3 regions of the Specibacter sp. BI4 genome follow, and region 2 is predicted to be linked to each of the others. Evidence: predicted binding sites of a transcription regulator. Region 2 holds the regulator's gene; each other region holds the start of a gene.
What was found. The regulator LexA, encoded in region 2, represses DNA repair genes until DNA is damaged. The targets are predictions, from matches to a motif close to TCGAACANNTGTTCGA.
Positions count from the first base shown of each region.

Region 1: a site for LexA is predicted at 2,595-2,610, ahead of AC1L6K_RS06585 (LexA family protein). Genes of this name have one in related genera too.
Region 3: a site for LexA is predicted at 4,409-4,424, ahead of uvrA (excinuclease ABC subunit UvrA). Genes of this name have one in related genera too.

Region 1 covers NZ_CM155265.1:1,398,585-1,405,556, reverse strand. Annotated here, with positions in the region: gene AC1L6K_RS06600 (hypothetical protein) at 55-582, shown strand; gene AC1L6K_RS06595 (putative immunity protein) at 672-1,187, opposite strand; gene AC1L6K_RS06590 (hypothetical protein) at 1,485-2,102, opposite strand; gene AC1L6K_RS06585 (LexA family protein) at 2,175-2,582, opposite strand; gene AC1L6K_RS06580 (LutC/YkgG family protein) at 2,766-3,440, opposite strand; gene AC1L6K_RS06575 (LutB/LldF family L-lactate oxidation iron-sulfur protein) at 3,437-4,987, opposite strand; gene AC1L6K_RS06570 ((Fe-S)-binding protein) at 4,984-5,781, opposite strand; gene AC1L6K_RS06565 (hypothetical protein) at 5,965-6,090, shown strand; gene AC1L6K_RS06560 (FadR/GntR family transcriptional regulator) at 6,128-6,850, shown strand.
Region 2 covers NZ_CM155265.1:3,452,053-3,459,024, forward strand. Annotated here, with positions in the region: gene hisB (imidazoleglycerol-phosphate dehydratase HisB) at 1-567, opposite strand, end outside; gene AC1L6K_RS15805 (histidinol-phosphate transaminase) at 726-1,838, opposite strand; gene AC1L6K_RS15810 (LysM peptidoglycan-binding domain-containing protein) at 1,985-2,557, opposite strand; gene lexA (transcriptional repressor LexA) at 2,834-3,577, shown strand; gene AC1L6K_RS15820 (GNAT family N-acetyltransferase) at 3,711-4,166, shown strand; gene AC1L6K_RS15825 (LysR family transcriptional regulator) at 4,347-5,279, opposite strand; gene AC1L6K_RS15830 (DMT family transporter) at 5,352-6,317, shown strand; gene AC1L6K_RS15835 (ATP-dependent DNA helicase) at 6,361-6,972, opposite strand, start outside.
Region 3 covers NZ_CM155265.1:2,841,980-2,848,951, forward strand. Annotated here, with positions in the region: gene AC1L6K_RS13085 (lysophospholipid acyltransferase family protein) at 1-354, opposite strand, end outside; gene AC1L6K_RS13090 (HAD hydrolase-like protein) at 341-1,198, opposite strand; gene uvrA (excinuclease ABC subunit UvrA) at 1,408-4,293, opposite strand; gene AC1L6K_RS13100 (GntR family transcriptional regulator) at 4,459-4,842, opposite strand; gene AC1L6K_RS13105 (ABC transporter ATP-binding protein) at 4,839-6,770, opposite strand; gene AC1L6K_RS13110 (ABC transporter ATP-binding protein) at 6,767-6,972, opposite strand, start outside.

The sequences.
Region 1 (6,972 bases), 2.1 Mb from region 2:
GTGAACGGCCCGGCGAAACCGTTGGCGACCTCGTAAGACAAGGAAGGCCCTGGAATGAAGGACTGGCTCCGGCAGCACCGGGTGGGAGTGTTTCTGTCTGGCCTTGCCCTTTTGGCAGTGGCCCAATTTTGGGTTCTCCTGGCCATCGGAACCTCTTGGCCCGACGCAACGGCCCGAACGCTCGTCAACGCCTTGTTTGGTGCCGGCCTCCTGTACCTCGTGGTGAGAAACGACCGAAAGCAAAGGATGTCCCTGGAGAAACAGGGCATCTTCGCGTACATCCGCCACCCTGGCTCGCGGCCGGGGACATTGGGTGACTTGTGGGCCGGCGGGACTGCAAGCTGTCACATAGGACAGCTCGTCTTCCAAGAAGCCATGTCCGGGACCGATGTCGCGCTGGGCAACCCCACAAAATTCGACGTCGTCGCTGCAACCGAGGATCCCCGGCAAGCCACTAACGACAAGTCCAACCCACTGCCGTCCAGCCTGCTGATCCAGACGTTCATTTTGCCTGGCGGAACCGTTGAAATCGCTGCTGAACCCGCTGCACTTGCAAGGATTGAACAGGAAATATTCGCCTAGACTCCCATCGCGTAGTCCCCTTCCGGTGGAATCCGCCGCCTGCCCGCAGCGTAGGCTCCAGGCAAGGTGCGTTGGCGCTCGGCCTGCGTTCAGTTGTCAAATACCGACCAGCAAATGTCGTTGCGCAACCGCTGGTCGTCAATTACGAGCTCACGAATCGCTTGCGAAAGCTGGTCACGCTGCCACTCGCACTCGGCTCGTCCTGCGTCGTCAGCCCGGGCATCAGGGGCTGCTGCTCGCACGGCTTTGATTGCATAGGCGGCAGCACCCAGTTCGTGGGCTGCGACGTGCGCGACGGCCCCGGCCTGGCCCGCAGCGTAGGCGGCAAACCGGGCAGCTCCCCGCAGGTCCCTGGCCGCGCCCATTGCATGTCCGCCCGCCGCGCGAGCCTCCATCATCTTGACCTCACCACGCACCCAAGCACGGGCATGCTCGATCGCCTGACGGGGCCGGGGGTCTTTCGGTTGAGCCACCTCAAATAAGGTGAGAACGTGCTCCGCGCACGATGCCGCCCACAGCGCCAGAAGCTGGTGATCCTCATCGGTCAGGCTGCCACCCCGCCGGATCGTCACAAAGCGCGGGTCACGGACCTTCGGCAGAATCATGTTGACATTCTACTGACGGGGCCTCGCGCGGCCGTGCGGCAGTCAGGCGCCGAACGAGCATGGCTGTTTAACCACCAGACAGGCCCGGGCCGGCAAAGCCGGAATCACTTCTGCAGACACTGCTGAGCTCATGTTGACGGCAGCTGCGGACGCATCGGCAACAACACCGAGCCACCACGGCGGAAGACGACGTAACGGATGGCGGTGAAAGAGTTCGTCACAGGCGTTCCTCTACAGTTACTTATACCTTCCACAAACCTTAGCTACGCCGATTCAGTCGTCTGCCCAGAGCCTCATCTAACGGCAGTCAAAGTCATGGAATACAGGCCAGACAGGGTCGTGACCGTTGCCGCGCACCATCAGGAGCGCACCCTCGGCAGTCCACTTGAATTCATATGTACCGGAGTCAATCGGACGGTAGCCGTCATCGGCCGTCCAAGAACTGACTGAGCGTCCGATACCGCCAAACCCGACTGCATACAATTCACCGCCGCCGGCAAAAAGGAATGAATCTTCCCGCACGACAGCTTCGCAGAAGCCTGGCCCGGAGGGCTGCAAAACTGTGTAGCGTGCCTCAAAGGCTATATCGCCCAATCCAAGAAAACCCGTACAAACAACAGTCACCACGACAAGCGCGCCCCACCAGCCCGAACGCTTCCGAGGCGGGCTCGCCCCCGCGGCACGATCCAGCCGCCGGCGCACGGATGCCCGGATGACAGCAATCACCAGCGCGGCTGAGAGAAAAATGGAGCTGACAACCCAGCCCGGCGCAACCATCCCTCCCCACACCAACAAGAAGCCGAACATTCCACCCACGGCGGCCACGCCAGACAACAGCAGACACCCCCGGGCGGTTGCGTCGAAGCGTTTTTCAACCATCGACCGAGGCCTGAATGATTCTGTGGTGGAGGGCATTGGGCAAGTCTAGATGCACGCCCGGCGCTGTGAACCCCCGCAACGAGACCCTTGGGCGCAGGGACAATGCAGTTAAACGTGGTGCAGGCAGCGGGTGACGACGCCCCACACCGAGACCTCACCGCTCAAGGCAACCACCTCGGCCGAAACCGGGGACGGGGCATTGGCTGGTTGGGTTGTGAGTGAGCTCACGCCGTCGATCTTCAAGAGGCGGCGGATCAGCAGTTCACCTTCGACGACGGCGACCACCACGGAGCCGTCACGCGGAGCAAGCGCCCGGTCGACGATGATTTCGTCGCCGTCGGCAATGCCCGCACCGGCCATGGAATCGCCGGACACGCGCATGACGAAGGTACTGGTGCGGTCGCGGATCAGGTGGCGGTTGAGGTCGATCCCACCGTCGAAGTAGTCGCGTGCGGGCGAGGCGAACCCGGTCGGCTCGTTGGGCTGCTTGCGGGCTGCCGGATCCACACCAAACACGTCACCACCGCCTAGTACAAAGATTCGAACACCCAGCATAGCACTGCGGAACGGCGCACCGCCCGGCGCCGCCTGCTCAGGCGCTACCCAGTCGAGCCCTGCCGGCGCAGGACGGAGGGGCGCCGAACGAGGCGATGCGATGCAGTTTTCCGCAACCGCAGGTTTGGGAACCCCCGCCGGCCGTTACGTCAGGATGATGACGTCGAGGGTGCGTGGGCCGTGGACGCCCTCGACACGTTCGAGTTCGATGTCGCTTGTGGCGCTGGGGCCGCTGATCCAGGTTTGGGGCCTGGTTGCCTCCAGCCGGGCGATGGCTTCGGGCAGCAGCTCCACAATTTGGTCGGTGCTCAGGAAGCAGATGTGCCTGTCGGGGACGAGAGAAATGATGCGCCGGCCCTGGTCGTCGCTGCCATCGAGCATGATCGTCCCGGTTTCCGAGACAGCCACCGCGGCAGCCGTCACAACGGCGTCAACCGCGTCGAGTTCGGCGATACTGAGACGGTGCCCGGGCCCGTCAACATGCACAGCCAGCACCCCGGCGTTGTTCGCTCCTGCGCCAGTCCCGGCGTCGTCCTTCCCGGCGGACGGAAGGGCGGAAAGCCAGGACTCCGGCAGGCCGTGCGGGACCACAATCGAGGCGGCACCGGCCAGCAGTTCGGCCAGCTTGGCGGGGGCCTCGTCGGCGGGCGTGACGAACACGTTCGCCTTGTAGTCCACGAGCCGGTCCACGAGCTGCTCGAGCCGCTGTTCCTCGCTCATGTCCGAGCTGCGGCGGTACTCGCGGGGCACCACGGGGGCCTCCGGCGCATCCCGCAGGGCCGCCTTGATCCGGTTCATGATGTCCTCGCGCGCGCTCATGCCTGTTCCCCTTCGCTGCTGTTTCCGGTGCTGCGGTTTTCCGCACTGCCGGGCACGACGGCGGCACCTGGCTGGTGTTCCTTGGCCCACCAGTGGCGGAACGACTGCGTGGGCGGTGCGGGGATGTCCCTGCTTTGGGTCCAGCCGCCGGCGATGCCCGGAAGCTTTTTGATGACCTTCTCGCGCCCGGCGGCCAGCTTGCCCAGGGGCAGTCCCTTTTCCAGCAGGCTCAGGTGCGCACCGCTGGCGAACGCCCACTCGGCGCCCTTCATCATCAGGTCCATCTGCGAGGGGACCTTGACCTTGGCGCGTTTGGAATCAACGTCCTCCCCGCGCAAGTGCACCAGGATCTCGGGAATGTTGATCTTCACCGGACAGGCGTCAAAGCACGCGCCGCACAGTGAGGAGGCGTAGGGCAGGGAGTTGTTTTCCTCGCTCTTGATACCTGTCATGAGCGGGGAGAGGATGGCGCCGATGGGGCCCGGGTAGGTGGAACCGTAGGCGTGTCCGCCGGTGCGTTCGTAGACGGGGCACACGTTCATGCACGCCGAGCAGCGGATGCAGTTCAGCGCCGTGCGGCCCATCTCATCCGCGAGGGCGGCGGTGCGGCCGTTGTCCAGCATGACCAGGTGCACGTTCTGCGGGCCGTCTCCGGGGGTGACCCCGGTCCACAGCGAGGTGTACGGGTTCATCCGCTCCCCCGTGGAGGAACGCGGCAGCAGCTGCATGAACACTTCCAGGTCGCTCCAGCTGGGCAGCAGCTTTTCGATGCCCATGACGGTGATGAGGGTTTCCGGCAGGGTCAGGCACATGCGCCCGTTACCCTCGGATTCCACCACTGTGAGCGTGCCGGTGTCGGCCAGGCCGAAGTTGGCGCCGGAGACGGCAACCTTGGCGGTCAGGAATTTCTTGCGCAGGTGCGTGCGGGCGGCCTCGGCCAGGCGGGCTGGCTCGTCCGTGAGGTTCGGGTCCACGACGGGCATTTCGCGCAGGAAGATCTCGCGGACCTGGCTGCGGTTCTTATGGATGGCCGGGACCAGGATGTGGCTGGGCTTGTCATGGTCCAGCTGGACGATCAGCTCGGCCAGGTCAGTCTCAAAGGCGGCGATGCCCTGCTCTTCCAGATACTCGTTGAGGCCGATCTCCTGGGTGGCCATGGACTTGACCTTGACGACCTCGGTCTCCCCGGTTTCCCGGATCAGCGCCGTGACAATCTCATTGGCTTCCTGGGCGTCGCGGGCCCAGTGGATGATGCCGCCGCGGGCGGTAAAGTTCGCCTCGAACGTTTCCAGCAGGGCGGGCAGCTTCGCCATGGTGGCGTTCTTGATCGCAGCCCCGGCGTCGCGCATGTCTTCCCAATCCGGCAACTCCGCCACAACCTTCAGCCGCTTGTCCCGGATCGTGTGGGTGGCGTGGCCGAGGTTGGCGCGCAGCTGCGCATTGCCGAGCTCGCGGTGCGCGGCCTGCGGGAACGGCTCTGTGGCATTGAGGTTGCCGTGGCCAAAGACAGGCAGCGAAGGCATGCCCAGGAAAGTGTTGCTGCTCATCGCCTGCTCCCCGCCAAGGTGATCCCGCCGGTGACGGTGACGGGGTTTTCCAGCGTGCTGGCCAGGATCTCGGCGAAGTGGAGGGTGCCCACATCGCTGCCCTGCCGGGACAGCCCGCCGCCAATGTGCAGGAGGCAGCTCGCATCACCACCGGAACACAGCTCGGCGCCGGTGCCGCAAATGTTGGCCGCCTTGTCCGCGTTCATGGCGCTGGAGACATCAGCGTTCTTCATCGAAAACGTGCCGCCGAAACCGCAGCACTGGTCCGCTTCCGGCAGCTCCACCACCTCGATGCCACCCACACTTTTAAGCAGGTTCAGCTGCCGGTCCTCCAGGCGCAGCAGCCGCATGCCATGACAGCTCGGGTGATACGTGACCTTGTGCGGGAAATACGAACCAAGCTGCTCGCCAGCGTCTGTGACGCCAAGGACGTCCGTCAGCAGCTGCGACAGCTCATACGTCTTTGCACCAACCACCGCGGCCCGGGCCTCCAGCACCGCATCCCCACACCGGCGGGCCACCAACTCATGCTGGTGCTTCACGCTGGCAACACAGGACCCGGACGGCGCCACCGCGACATCGTAATCATCAGTGTCGAAAGCCTCCACATGGTTCGCCACCACCGTGCGGGCCTCCTTGAAATAACCCGAATTCACATGCATCTGGCCACAGCACGCCTGACCAGGCGGGAACACAACCTCGTGCCCCAACCGCTCCAAAAGCGCCACAGTCGCACGCGCCGTCCGCGGATACATGGCATCAACAATGCAAGTGGCGAAAAGCGCAATTTTCATGGGACTATCCTTCGACAATAAACTCAACGATGTGGTCTGACCATACCCGTCCCCAGATTCAAAGTCCAGTAAAAAGTTCACAAACAGTGAGATGGGCCACGCAAATTTTGAAATTCAGGATAAACCTCCCTTCTCGGATCATGGTGGGCAGGCTTCCGTTTCTCCTCACAAGCCGCCGTCCCCATGGTCCACACCGTCTGGAGCATTCGATGGACAGGGGCGACCATCCTGCTCACGCCGACCCGCGCCATGAACCCCTCCGGCCACATCGGGTTCGGTCAGGTCGTGGTCATCGGCACCTGGGCGTGATGCCAAGAAGGACGTGGGCCCATGGCAGGATGGGACCGTGATTGATAAAACGAGAAAGGCTGCGGGCCCGCGCGCCTATGAGGCGGTCTTGGCGAGCATCGAGACCGAACTGCGGTCCGGGCGGCTGAACATCGGTGACCGCCTCCCTGGGGAACGTATGCTCTCCGAGCAACATGGAATTTCACGAGCCTCGGTGCGGGACGCCATCCGTGTCCTGGAGGTCATGGGACTCGTGCGCACAGCGACCGGATCGGGGCCTACCTCCGGGGCGGTGCTGATCTCCAACCCGGCGGCAGGGCTGTCCTCGACGTTGCGCCTGCACGTGGCGAGCCGCCACCTGCCCGTCGTCGACATTGTGGAGGCCCGCATCCTCATGGAGACCTGGGCCGCGTCCAAGGCCGCGACCGAGTTGCCGATCGACGAAACATCCCTGGCTCGGGCCAAGGAGCTGCTGTCCCTGATGGACGACCCTGCCCTTGACCGCGAGTCGTTCCACGACCTTGACTCGCAGTTTCATGTCCTGCTCAGCACCATGGGCGGCAATGCCGTCGTATCCGCCATGATGGAGTCGCTGCGGCTCTCCATCATGGACTACGTGCGCAACTCCGTCACCACGGACGAGCAGTGGCGTCCCGTTGTGAAAACACTGCGGGCACAGCACCACGACATCCTCGACGCTGTCACGGCCCGAGACGGCGAGCTGGCCGGGCGGCTGCTGCGACAGCACATCGAATGGTTCTTCGCCGAAACGGGCAGCTGACTGCCCCCACCAAGCCCGATGCCTCCCACGGACGGCCGTGGGAGGCATCGGCCGCGGAAAGCGTTGGAAGCCCCCGTCGTCCACTCTGTGAATCGAACACGCGGTCCCATGCTGCTTGGCCC
Region 2 (6,972 bases):
GGCCGAACGCAGCGCACGGGCAAAGGCCTTGAACTGCGCCTCGACGATGTGGTGCGGGTCCCGGCCGGCGATGAGCGTCATGTGCAGGCAGATTTGCGCGTGCAGCGTGATGGCTTCAAAGACGTGGCGGGTCAGGGAACCCGTGAAGTGGCCGCCGATAAGGTGGTATTCCTGGCCTGCGGGCTCGCCGCCGTGCACTAGGTAGGGACGGCCTGACAGGTCGACGACGGCGTTGGCCAGCGCCTCATCCAGCGGCACTGTGGCCTCGCCGAAGCGGCGGATGCCGGCCTTGTTGCCCAGCGCCTCCTTCAGCACCTCGCCAAGGGAGATCGCAACGTCTTCGACGGTGTGGTGCGCATCGATGTGGGTGTCGCCGGTGGCTTTGATGTTCATGTCGATCAGGGAGTGCTTGGACAGCGCCGTGAGCATGTGGTCATAGAACGGCACCGACGTGTCAATGGTTGACGTGCCGGTCCCGTCGAGGTTGATTTCAACCATGACGCTCGACTCACTTGTCGCCCGCTCCAAGCGGGCTGTTCGTCCCTGGCTGGGCGTGGTCTCAGTCATTGCAGCAGTCCTTTGATTTGTGTGCGCCATCCCGCGCCCGTGTGCAGGGCAGGGTTGGGCGCGCGGTCGATCCTCGGTGATTAACACCAGTTTAGAAGAAAAGGCAGGGGAAAGCCCAAACAGTCCCGCACCAGGGCTCTTTTCAACGCACGACGGCGTCAGGCAGCCGTGCCTTGGCCGGCGAGAAAGGTGCGCAGCCCGGTCAGGAACGCGCTGGTTTCAGCTTCCGTGCCGGCGGTGACGCGCAGGTGGCCGGGTATGCCGACGTCGCGAATCAGAACTCCCTGGGCCAGCAGCGCCTCCCACACCTCATGGGGGTTATCCAGCCCGCCAAAGAAGACGAAGTTGGAGTCTGACGGTGCGGGAGTCAGCCCCAGCGCCGTGAGTTCGGCGACAATGCGGTCGCGCTGGACCTTGATCTGCTCAACGTTGGCCAGCAGGGACGCTGAATTGCGCAGTGCAGCCACTGCTGTCGCCTGGGTGATGGCGGAGAGGTGGTACGGGAGCCTGACCAGGCGCAGCGCGTCGGCGACCTCGGGCGCCGCGGCCATGTATCCCAGCCGGGCGCCGGCCATGGCAAACGCCTTGCTCATGGTGCGTGAGACGACCAGGCGGGGGCGGCCCTCGAGCAGGTTCAACGCGCTGGGCGTGCCGGCGTGGGAGAACTCAGTATAGGCCTCATCCACGATGACGATGGCTTGCGAGGCTTCCCCTGCCTCGTAAACGGCCTGCACAACGTCCAGGCCAAGGGCCGTGCCGGTGGGGTTGTTCGGTGAGCACAAAAGAACGATGTTGGGGGCCTGCTCGCGAACCTGCTCAGCCGCCGATTCGGCGGACAGGCTGAAGTCCGGCGCCCGCACTCCGGCGATGTAACCGGTTCCGGTGCCGCTGGCCAGCAGCGGGTACATGGAGTAGGTGGGAGGGAAGCTCATGACGGTGCGGCCAGGACCGCCAAATGCCTGCAGCAGCTGCTGCAGAACTTCATTGGAACCGTTCGCCGCCCACAGGTTGTTTTCATCGAGCCCATGACCCAGGTAGGCAGCCAGCTCCTGGCGCAAGACGGTGAATTCCCTGTCAGGGTAGCGGTTCAGGCCGTCAAGCTCTGCCGCCACAGCCGTGAGGATGGCTTCCTTGGCGTCGGCCGGGACACCGAAGGTATTTTCATTGACGTTCAGGAGCACCGGCACGTCAATCTGCGGAGCACCGTATGGGTGCTGTCCGCGCAGATCGTCACGGAGCGGCAATTGGCCTAAGAGTTCAAACTGATCCATGGCACAAGCTTAATTGGCGACCGGACCAAATGCCGAAACGGCGACACCATGCGGACATCTTTGCGACAGGTGCGGGCACTCGCGGCACAGCCGGCGGGCGCTGCTGCAGCTCCCAGACTTTATCTGGGGCGTGGAACGTACAGGCGCTACTTGGGGAGGGGGACGTACAGGCGCTGGCCGGCCTGCAGGACTCCGCTGCCCAGCTCATTGAGCGCCACAATTTCACTGACAACGTCACGAATGTCGCCATGCGGGTTCGAAGCACTGGCAATGCTCCAGAGATTGTCGCCCGGCAGGACGGTGACTGACACGGCGTAGTCGGCCAGGTCCACGGCCGCGTACGCGGCGGAGGCCTGGGCCGGGGTGGCGATGGAGCCAAGCCCAATGGCCAGGGCGGCAAAGACCATTACGGCGGCCGTGAGGATGGCGGGGAGGCCAAGGAGCACCAGACGGCCGCGGCGGGTGAGCTGGAGCCTGGCCCGGCCACCATCATTCATGCCCGGGCCAGCCTGCGCCGAACCCAAAGGCACCGAACCGACTGGCGCCGTAACCGAACCGGACTGCATCCGTTCGGGCTTCGCGGAGTCGGGCCTGAACGCCCTGCCGCCGGCAGCGGCTTCGGTGGCCGGCTGAAAGCGCCACGGTCCCGTGCCGCCTGCCGCCGAGTCGTTTGTGTGCCTGCTGCTCAGGGTTGGTGCTGAGATAACCATTGCATTCATGATTTCTGGTCCTTTCGCCGTGGATCTAGATCCTTGGCCATCAACATCCGTCGGATCAAATTTCCATGCCTTATATCTTCGATAGAACGTATGTTCTAATTAGCTACTAGTACAGTTTTAGCACCTATGGACGACACTTGCCAAGGGCTGATAGAACAAATGTTTGAAATTGCTTCGTTTGTGGCTTAAACTTGTGAGACAAGGATTGGCCGCTAGATGCAGTCCACCAGCAGGCACTGACATTGTTCAGGGCAGCCACGAAAGGACCCGGGAACCATGGCGCTTCCAGAACCTCCGCACCGCATCCCCCAGGCGCCCAGCCGCGCCGGAATGAAGGGGCTGACAGTTCGGCAAAAGAAAATCCTTGAGTGCATCCAGCGCTCCATCGCCGACAAGGGCTACCCGCCCTCCATGCGTGAGATTGGTGATGCGGTGGGGCTTGCGAGCCTGTCAAGCGTCACGCACCAGCTGACGCAGCTGGAACGCCACGGCTATTTGCGCCGCGACCCCAAACGTCCCCGCGCCATGGAGGTCCTCATTCCGCTGGTGCTCGACAGCGGCCAGGTTGAGATCGAGGGTGTCAGTTCGCCCTCCAATCTGCGCAGTTCAAACGGCCTGAACTTTGCCGAACTCAGCAGTTCCTCGGACACGGCGTTCGTCCCGCTGGTCGGGCGCATCGCAGCCGGCGGGCCCATCCTGGCCGATCAGTCGGTCGATGACATCATGCCGCTGCCCCGGCAGATTGTGGGCAGCGGTGAACTGTTCATGCTCAGGGTTCAGGGCGATTCCATGATTGACGCAGCCATCTGTGACGGTGACTGGGTTGTGGTGCGCCAACAAAACACGGCCAACAACGGTGAAATCGTTGCTGCCCTCCTCGAAGACGAGGCGACAGTGAAGACGTTCCGGCAGCGCGACGGCCACACCTGGCTGCTGCCCCAGAACACCCGCTACGAACCCATCCTCGGCGACCACGCAACCATCATGGGCAAGGTTGTCTCGGTGCTTCGCAGTCTCTAGCACCACTCCTGCAGACAGTGCGGCGCCCCGGCCAAGTGGCCGGGGCGCCGCACTGTTCACTCTTGTTTTTGTTTGCGTGGCATCATCTCCCACATATTTCAGGATGCCGTTGGTGGGCGCATACCGTTGAGCCATGATTAATCTTGTGCCCGCGGGCCCCGCCGACATGGATGAAATCTCGGCGTTCCTTCGCACCGCCGATTTGACGCTCAGCGGCCTCGATTCACCGTCGGTGCACTTGTGGATCTCACGGGATGCCACAACAGGACGGATTTTCGCGTCAACTGGTTACGAAAGCAGCCACGACGGCAACCATGCGCTCATACGCAGCGTCGCCGTCGCTCCGGAACTGCGTGGAACAGGAATTGGGCTGGGGCTCGCTCAATTTGCCATGGACCGGGTCGTCGAAGCCGGCGCCGACCGGGCCTGGCTGTTTAGCCGCAGGTCGGGGCCGTTCTGGCAGAAAGCCGGGTTCACGTCTGCAGACACGAATGCTCTTGCGGTCGCCCTGGCCTCAACACACCAGGTTCAACTATTTACCGAAACCGGCCAGCTCGGACGCGAAGTCGCTTGGAGCCGGCAGTTGTGATGCAACGCCGGCACGACGCCTCATGGAGTGTTCCGTTACGGACATGAAGCCCGACGCGGGCTCCCTGTCGGCCGGGCGAGAACAGCGCCGGCACGATCGCTGCCGGCATCGCCTAAGCCGCACCCCAGACTCAGTGGATACATGCATTTACGGGGAATGAGGCCCAGCCCGGGGGTGCAGTCAGCGCGCTCCTTCTGCGCGGCGGCGTGTCTCCTCGGCGATCTCGATGAGACGCTCGATCACGGTGCGCGTGCTCACCCGTGCCCGCGCTTCGGGCCTTGTCAGGATTTCGATGTGCCGGCCAATGTCGAGCCCCTCGATCCGGCGCAGCACTACCTGCTCCCGAAAGTGGGGCGCCAGTCCTGTGTAGCGCGGCAGCAGGCCCACGGCGCGAGTCTCGGCGATAATGGCCGCCACCATGTTGAACTCATTGACCCGGTGCGTAATCTGGATCGGGGTGCCCGCGCCTGCAGACATTGCCTGGACGAGGAGTGGTTCGAGGGCAAATCCTTCGTGCGCCGCCACCCAGGTTTCTGCCGCTAGATCGGCCAGGCGCACCGTCCCATGTTTCGCCAGTGGATGGTCACGGTGAATGGCCAGGTCAATCGGTTCCTGCAGCACAGGCGTGGCGTGCACCCTGCGGGCGGGCCAGGGTTCGGACATCAGCGGACGGTGGGCGATCACGACGTCGTGGTCGCCCACCAAATCGACGAACTCGTTGACCGATACGTCCTCGTCCCTGCAATGCACCCTCGGCCCGTCGGGATCGTTGAGGCTTCTGGCGATAAGCTCCGGGAACCAGGCGAGACCGGCGCTGTGAAAAGCGGTGACTGAAACGAGTTCCTGTCGCGCCAGGAGATACCCTGTGACGGAGTTCTCTGCGCGTGCGAGGGCTTCCAGCACTTCACCTCCGGCATCGGCGAGCCGTTCGCCCGCCGGCGTGAGTATCAGCACTCGACCCCGCTGCTCGGTGAGGGGAATTGACACTCCCCGTTGCAGGGCTGCGAGTTGCTGGGACACCGCAGACGGAGAAAGGTGCAGGGCCTGTGCCACAGCAGTGACGGAGCCGCGGTCCCTGAGTTCGCGCAAGGTTCGAAGATGATGAACTTCCATGAAGCTCACCTTACGGGATATTGAAGATAGTGCCTGTTGTTCTGCACGGAGGGTTGTCAGTACGGTAAAAGCATGTCCTTCGCATCCCCCTCCACCCGTCGACTGCTCCCCGACGCCGTACTCCTGATCGTGGCAATATTGTGGGGCGGAAGCTATCTGGCGACTCAAGACCTGGCGGTGGCCTCATCCGCGGCTGCGGTGATGTGCGCTCGTTTCGTTCCCTCGGCGGCAATCCTGCTGCTGGCGCATTTCGCCCGGCCAAGAAATCGGCTCCGGGACTCGGCATTTCCCGGCATCCTGCTTGGAACCCTACGGGCGGCCACCATAGCGCTGGAAACCATCGGCGTCACTCTCACGAGTGCGACAAACGCCGGGCTCATCATCGCCCTGTCCATTCTGCTGACCCCGTTACTCGAGTCCGCTCTCACCAGGAGACGGCTCTCCCCTGCGTTGGTCGGAAGCATCCTGCTTGCCCTCCTCGGCATTGCGCTGCTCGTGGGTGGCAATGGTTTCTCCGGGGTCAACCTCGGCGATGGACTCATGCTTGGTGCTGCAGCAACACGGGCCCTGCTCGGTGTTGCCGAGGCATGCTTTACCGTCAACAAAAAAGCCAACGTGCTGGGGCTGACCACCGTCGAGATCACATTTGGCGCGGTCATATTCGCCGCCTGGGGCGGAAACTCACTGCTGGCGCATCTTCCGGGCTTCACTGTCGCGAATTGGCTCACTATTGCCTACCTGTGTCTGGGCTGCACGATCCTGGCGTTTCTTGGGCAGCTCTGGGCAACGAAGCACACCTCGGCGTCACGAGCAGGCATGCTTCTCGGCACCGAACCTGGCTGGGCCCTCCTCGTGGGAATGCTCCTTGCCGGAGACCGGATTGGCACGCTTGGCTACCTGGGGGCAGCGGTGCTTCTCGTGGCCACCTGGTGGGGGGCCCGTGCCGAACAGCGCTGGCGCGGGAGTGGCTTGCCACACCGGGAGATCACCGTAGCCGCGTCGGCCGTAACCGCGTTGCAAGGTGCGGCCGACGACTGAGCCCTGTTGGGCCGGTGACCAATGGCCGCGCGCGACCCGTCAGCTATTTGCCCGACAGCCTTGTCAGCGCCGACAAGGCCACCGCCCTGTCCTTGGTGGCCCAGAACGGCGGCAGGGCCGCCCGCAGGAAGCCGCCGTAGCTGGCGTTCGCCAGCCGGGAGTCAAGAACAGCCACCACTCCCCTGTCCTCACTGGACCGAATCAAGCGCCCCACACCCTGTGCCAGGCGCACAGCCGCATGCGTGGCCGAGATGGCGATAAAGCCGTCGCCCCCACTTTGCGCCACTGCCCTTGCCCTGGCCGTGACCAGCGGATCATCCGGGCGGGGAAAGGGAATCCTGTCAATGACGACAAGCCTGCAAGAGGCGCCCTGCACGTCAACGCCCTGCCACAGGGACATGGTGCCGAACAGGCAGGTGTCAGCTTCGTCGGCAAATTCCTTGATCAGCCCCGCCATGGATGAATCACCCTGGCACAGAATTTTCACCTTGAGCTTCTTGCGCAATTTCTCGGCCGCATCCTCCGCCGCCCGCCGCGAGGAGAACAATGCCAGCGTGCCTCCGCCGGCAGCCGTGATGAGCGCCGCCAGTTCATCCAGCTGTTCCGGTGACATCCCAAATCCCGGCTTTTGCAGGTGGGCTGCAACATACAACAT
Region 3 (6,972 bases), 610 kb from region 2:
AGGGTAAATGCCGACGGCCTCGCCGCGGCCCAGGATTTCAAGCAGCGTCTTCAGCGCCTGCACACTGGCTGCCTGTTCACCCCGCTCCACAGGAATCGAATGCACCGACTCGAAAAACGTTTTCATCAGCTTGCCCTTGACGCCCTTGCCGGTGAAATACTCCGCCTTGGCAAAGAACGAAACGGGCCGGGGTGTCAGCGCCTGCACAATCACCGAGTCAAAGAACGACAGGTGGTTGGGCGCCACGATGAACGGCCCGTCCGTCGGAACGTTCTCGAGGCCCTCTACGGTGGGCCTGCACAGGGCGCCGATGGTGCCGCGGGTGAGCACCCGGGTCAGGTCATAGAGCGCCACGGGCTGCCTCTCCGGGCTCGCCAGTAAGGCGTGCGTGGACAGCTGTTGCCATGGCGGATGCCTGGGGGCCGGCCGCTCCGTCAGTTTTGGCCAGTTCGGCGGCAAGCTCGCCGGCTGTATGCACGACGGCGGCAACTCCCGCCGCCGCCAACTCGCCTTCAGCGGCGAATCCCCAGGAGACCCCGATGCAGCCGAGGCCGTTGCTGCGGGCGCCGAGGACGTCCTGGTGCCGGTCCCCCACCATGATGGCGCCCAAAGGTGCGGGTGCGTCGCCGGCAGGGGCTGCGGCAGTGGTGGCTGGAGCCCCGCTGGAAAGTGATGCCAGGGCGGACAGTGCGGCGGCGATGATTTCGGCCTTGCCCGGGCGGTAGCCGGGGTCGCCGGGCATGAGTGTCTCGTCGGCGTGGGAGCCGCGGATCACCTGGAACAGCTCGGCCAGGCCGTGGTGGGCCAGCAGCTTCTTGGCCAGCGGCTCGGGCTTTTGCGTCGCCACGGCCAGCGGGACGCCGTCGGACTTGAGCTGCACAAGCAGCTCTCTGACGCCCGGATAGACAACTGACATCGCCATGCCCTGCTCGCCGTACCACTGCCTGTAGGCTGCGATGACGCCGTCCACCTTGGCCGGCGGAACGCCGATAATGCTGACCAGCCCGTCGGCGAGCTTCGGGCCGATCATGGCGTTGAGGACCTCGTCGGCGGGGATGGGCAACCCCATTGCGCCCAAGGCATGTTCAATGCCGCCGGTGATGCCGCCTGCCGGGTCAACAAGAGTCCCGTCCAGGTCGAAGAGGACAGCGGTACGGGGACCGTCGGAAATGAGGGCAGGGGCAGTAGTCACGTCCATAGTTTCTCACGGCCTGCCCCAACCCCCACTCATCCATGCTGCGAGAGGCATATTTCCGCACCCTGGCAGGGTGCTGCCACCCTGCATCCCAGTCCCGGATCCAGTTTGCTGTTGTTGGCCGGGAGGTCGCTTTCCGGGGCGTTTTTCGTCCAACAACTGCACACTGGATCTTGGGGAGGGGCGCTGGAGGCTTTAGCGGGGGGGGGCTGTCACGGGGCCAGCACCTCACGCAGGAAGTCGGCCGTGTAGCTCTCGCCGCTCTTGGCGACCTTTTCCGGGGTGCCGGTGGCGATCACGCGGCCGCCGCCGGTGCCGCCGTCCGGGCCCAGGTCAACAACCCAGTCGGCGCTCTTGATCACGTCGAGGTTGTGTTCAATCACGATGACGGTGTTGCCCTTCTCGACAAGCCCCTGAAGCACGAGCAGCAGCTTGCGGATGTCCTCAAAGTGCAGGCCGGTGGTCGGCTCGTCGAGCACGTAGATGCTGCGGCCGTTGGAACGCTTCTGCAGTTCGGCGGCAAGCTTCACGCGCTGCGCCTCGCCGCCTGAAAGCGTCGTTGAGGCCTGCCCCAGCCTGACGTAGCCAAGTCCGACGTCGACCAGCGTGCGCAGGTGCCGGGCAATCGGCGTGAAGGCGGCGAAGAAGTCGGCACCTTCCTCGATGGGCATGTTCAGGACGTCGGCAATGGACTTCCCCTTGTAGTGCACCTCAAGGGTTTCGCGGTTGTAGCGGGCGCCGTGGCACACCTCGCAGGGCACGTACACGTCAGGCAGGAAGTTCATCTCGATCTTCAGTGTGCCGTCGCCTGTGCACGCCTCGCAGCGCCCGCCCTTGACGTTGAAGGAGAAGCGGCCCGGCTGGTAGCCGCGCATCTTCGACTCATTCGTCTCCGCGAAGAGCTTGCGGATGTTGTCAAAGACGCCCGTGTACGTGGCCGGGTTGGAGCGCGGAGTGCGGCCGATCGGGCTCTGGTCAACGTGGACCACCTTGTCGAGGTGCTCCAGGCCGTCAACGCGCAGGTGGCGCCCGGCGACCTGCTTGGCCCCGTTGAGCTTGTTGGCGAGAACCTTGTACAGGATCTCGTTGACAAGTGTCGACTTGCCGGAGCCGCTGACACCGGTGACGGCTGTCAGGACCCCCAACGGGAACTTCACATCAATGTTGAGCAGGTTGTTTTCCCTGGCCCCGACGACGACGAGCTCACGCTTTTTGTCGTACTTGCGGCGCTTGGCGGGCAGGGCGATGCTCTTGCGGCCCGACAGGTAGTCGCCGGTCAGCGAGCGGGTGTTGGCCAGCAGCCCGGGCAGGGAGCCTGAGTGCACGACTTCGCCGCCATGCTCACCGGCACCGGGGCCGATGTCAACGATCCAGTCGGCTTCCTTGATGGTGTCCTCGTCGTGCTCAACCACTATCAAGGTGTTGCCCAGGTCGCGCAGCCGGGTCAGCGTCCCGATCAGGCGGCGGTTGTCGCGCTGGTGCAGGCCGATGGACGGCTCGTCCAGGACGTACAGCACGCCCACCAGGCCCGAACCAATCTGGGTTGCCAGGCGGATGCGCTGGGCCTCGCCGCCCGAGAGCGTGGCCGAGGCCCGCTCAAGGTTGAGGTATTCCAGGCCGACGTCCAAAAGGAACTTCAACCTCGCCTGGATCTCCTTCAGGACCTGGCTGGCGATCTGGGCCTCGCGGCCGGTCAGCACCAGGTTGGAGAGAAACTCAAAGCAGTCGCGCATTGACAGCGCACAGACCTCGGCAATGGATTTGCCGTTGATCAGCACCGACAGTGATGCCGGGTTCAGGCGTGCACCGCCGCAGGCGGGGCAGGGAATCTGGCGCATGTACTCTTCGTACCGGTCACGGGCCGAGTCCGACTCGGTTTCCATGTGCTTGCGCTGGATGTACTGGACGGCACCCTCAAAACCGGTGCTGTATTTGCGTTCGCGGCCAAAGCGGTTCTTGTACTGCACCACGACCTTGTGGTCCTTGCCGTACAGGATGGCCGTTCGGGCGTCGGTGTCCAGCTTGTTCCACGGGGTTTCCAGCCTGAAGTCCAGGTCCGCGGAAAGCCCCTCCAGCAGCCTGTTCCAGTACTCCGTGGTCGCCGTGCCCAGCGACCACGGGGCAATGGCGCCCTCACGCAGGGACAGGAACGGGTTGGGGACGACGAGCTCCTCGTCTACCTCAAGTTTGCTGCCGATGCCGCTGCAAGCGGTGCAGGCGCCGAACGGGTTGTTGAAGGAAAATGACCTCGGCTCGATCTCGTCGATGGCCAGCGGGTGCTCGTTGGGGCAGGCGAGGTTCTCCGAGAAGGAACGGATGCGGCCCGGATCGTCGGTCTCCAGGTCAACCAATTCGGCCAGGATGCGGCCGTCGGCCAGGCCCAGCGCGGTTTCCACCGAGTCGGTGAGGCGCTGCTGGATGCCGTCCTTGACCACGAGGCGGTCAACAACAACCTCGATCGTGTGCTTGAACGTCTTCTTCAGCTTGGGCGGATCCGACAGCTGGACCTGTTCGCCGTCGACCTTGGCGCGGGAGTAGCCCTTGGCCGTGAGTTCCTTGAACAGCTCGACAAATTCGCCCTTGCGGTCCCGCACCACGGGTGCCAGGACCTGGAAGCGGGTGCCTTCCGGCATTTCCAGCAGCTGGTCAACGATCTGCTGCGGCGTCTGCTTGGCGATGGGCTCCCCGCACACGGGACAGTGCGGCGTGCCCACGCGCGCCCACAGCAGGCGCATGTAGTCGTAAATTTCGGTGATGGTGCCCACGGTTGAGCGCGGGTTCTTCGACGTCGACTTTTGGTCGATGGACACCGCCGGCGACAGGCCCTCGATGAAGTCAACATCGGGCTTGTCGACCTGGCCAAGGAACTGCCGGGCATAGGCCGACAGAGACTCGACGTAGCGGCGCTGGCCCTCGGCAAAGATGGTGTCGAAGGCCAAGGAGGACTTGCCCGAGCCCGACAGGCCGGTGAACACAATCATGGCGTCGCGGGGCAGGTCAAGATCGACGTTGCGCAAGTTGTGCTCGCGGGCGCCCTTGACAACCAGCCGCGACAGATCGGGGCGTTGGACAATTTCAGGGGTTACAGACTGGGCCATTGTTTCCTTCACATCACTGGCTGCCACACCGCCGGCGGATCATCAATGGCCGTCCGCGGCGTGGCACTGGCACGGCCGCAAGTCCGCCGTGCGTTGCATTCATTCGCTAGTATAATCGAAAGTTCGTTCGAACGTGTGCCCTAAGGGTGCTGACTGTGGATGGCGTCAATTACGTTCAAGGGCTGCCGTGACAATGCGCAGGGCCTGCGTCTGGGGCACACCAAGTTCACGCACGACGGCGGCGAAGGAGTCCGCCGCGGCGGCCACCTGGGCGGCAATCTTGTCCCCTCCCGAGGCGATGGCCGTGCCGCTGCGGCCGGCGGTCACCACGATGCCGGCCTGTTCAAGTTCGCGGTAGGCCCGGGCCACTGTATTTGCGGCCACGCCGAGGTCTGTTGCCAGCGCCCGGACCGAGGGCAGCTTGGTGCCAACAGCCAGTTCACCGGACGAGGCCAGATCCAGCACCCGCAACCTGACCTGTTCGAAAGGCGGCACCGTCGACTCCGTATCGAGATGCCAGCGGCGCATCAATATATCCATGGCATTCATGCCTGACCCACCTCTTCCACCATCGGATCCCCGAATTGGCTCATGTACAGATCGTAGTAGAAACCTTGGCGGGCCAACAGCTCAGCGTGGCTGCCTTGTTCAATGATCCGGCCGTGGTTCATGACGAGGATCAAGTCCGCGTCCCGGATGGTTGAGAGCCTGTGGGCAATGACAAAGCTAGTCCGGTTGGCTCGCAGCCTGTTCATGGCCTGCCGGATCATCACCTCCGTGCGTGTGTCCACCGAGCTGGTGGCTTCATCCAGGATCAAGATGCCCGGGTTTGCGATCCAGGCCCTGGCAATGGTCATGAGCTGGCGCTGCCCCTGGCTCAGCCCGCCGCCGTCGTCAGTCAGGACGGTGTCATAGCCGTCAGGGAGCGAACGCACAAAGTGGTCGACATGCGTGGCTTCGGCGGCCTCGACGATGTCTGCCTCGCTGGCCCCCAGCCGGCCATAGGCCAGGTTGTCCCTGATTGTGCCCCCGAAGAGCCAGGCATCCTGGAGGACCATGCCGAATTGGCTGCGCAGGTCTTCGCGGGTCAGGTGCGCGGTGTTGACGCCATCCACGGTGATGGTGCCGGAGTCAATCTCGTAGAACCGCATGAGCAGGTTCACCAGCGTCGTCTTGCCCGCACCCGTGGGGCCCACGATGGCGACCGTTTCGCCGGGCTCCGCCACAAGTGACAAGTCCTTGATCAGGGGCTCCCCGGGACTGTAGCCAAAGTTGACGTGGTCAAACACGACCCGTCCGGCTGGTTCCCCGAGCCGGGCGGCAGGGCTGTGGTCAGGGGTTTGCTCCCGGGCATCCAGGAGCTCAAAGACGCGCTCGGCCGATGCCACGCCGGACTGCAGCAGGTTGATCATGCCGGCCAGCTGGGCCATGGGCTGGCTGAACTGGCGGGAATACTGGATGAACGCCTGGACGCTGCCAATCGTCAGGGCACCCTGGGCCACCTGGATGCCGCCCAGCACCGCAACCACCACATAGTTGAGGTTGGCGACAAAGTTGGTGCCTGGCATGATGATGCCGGAGATGAACTGCGCCTTGGCGCTTGATTCGTACAGGTAGTCATTGGACTCCCTGAACTTTTCAATGGCTGCGTCCTGTTGGCCGAAGGCCTTGACGATCTCATGTCCCGTGAACATCTCCTCCACGTGCCCGTTCAGGTCCCCGGTGCTCTTCCACTGGGCCGCGAACTGCACCTGCGAACGCTTGGCCACCAAAACCGTCATCACGGCAATGATGGGCACCGCGAGCAGGGAGATGCCGGCCAGGATCGGGGAAATGGAAAACATCATGGCCAGCACGCCGCACACGGTGAGCACGGCGATCAGGATCTGCGTCAGCGTTTGGTTCAGTGTTTGGGAGAAGTTGTCGATGTCATTGGTGACCCGGGACAGGACGTCGCCACGGGATTCCTGCTGGAAGTGCGACATGGGCAGGCGGTTCAGTTTTTCCTCAATGTCCCGGCGCAGCCTGTACATGGCCCGCTGGACAATGCCGGTGGTGATGTACCCCTGGGACCAGTTGAAGAAGAATGCGGCCACGTACAGGCACAACACGATGGTCAGCACGGCACCGAGCGCCTGGAAGTCAAGACCCTGGCCCGGGACCACGTTCATGGCCGAGAGCATGTCGGCCAGCTGGCCCTGGCCGTCGGCGCGCAGTGCCGCCACGGCCTGGTCCTTCGTGGTGCCGGCCGGGAACTGTGCAAGCATTTTGCCCACGACGCCGTCAAAAATGATGTCTGTCGCCCGGCCAAGGACCTTGGGGGCCACGACGGACAGGCCCACGGAGACGGCTGCCATGACAACGACGGCGGCCATGCGCATCTTGTCGGGGGCCATGAGGCGCAGGATCCGTTTGAGGCTGGGGCCGAAGGACAACGCTTTTTGTGGCGGGCCGCCGCGCCCTCTCATCATGCTCATGCGGGGCTCCCCTGGCCTTCGGTGGCGTCCTCTGTGTTCAGTTGGGACGTGACGATCTCCTGGTAGGTCGGGCATGTTTCCAGCAGTTGTTCGTGCGTGCCCTGGCCCACCAGGCGCCCTTCGTCCAGCACCAGGATGTTGTCTGCGTCCTTGATGGTGCTCACGCGCTGGGCGACGACAAGGACGGCTGCGTCGCGGGTGA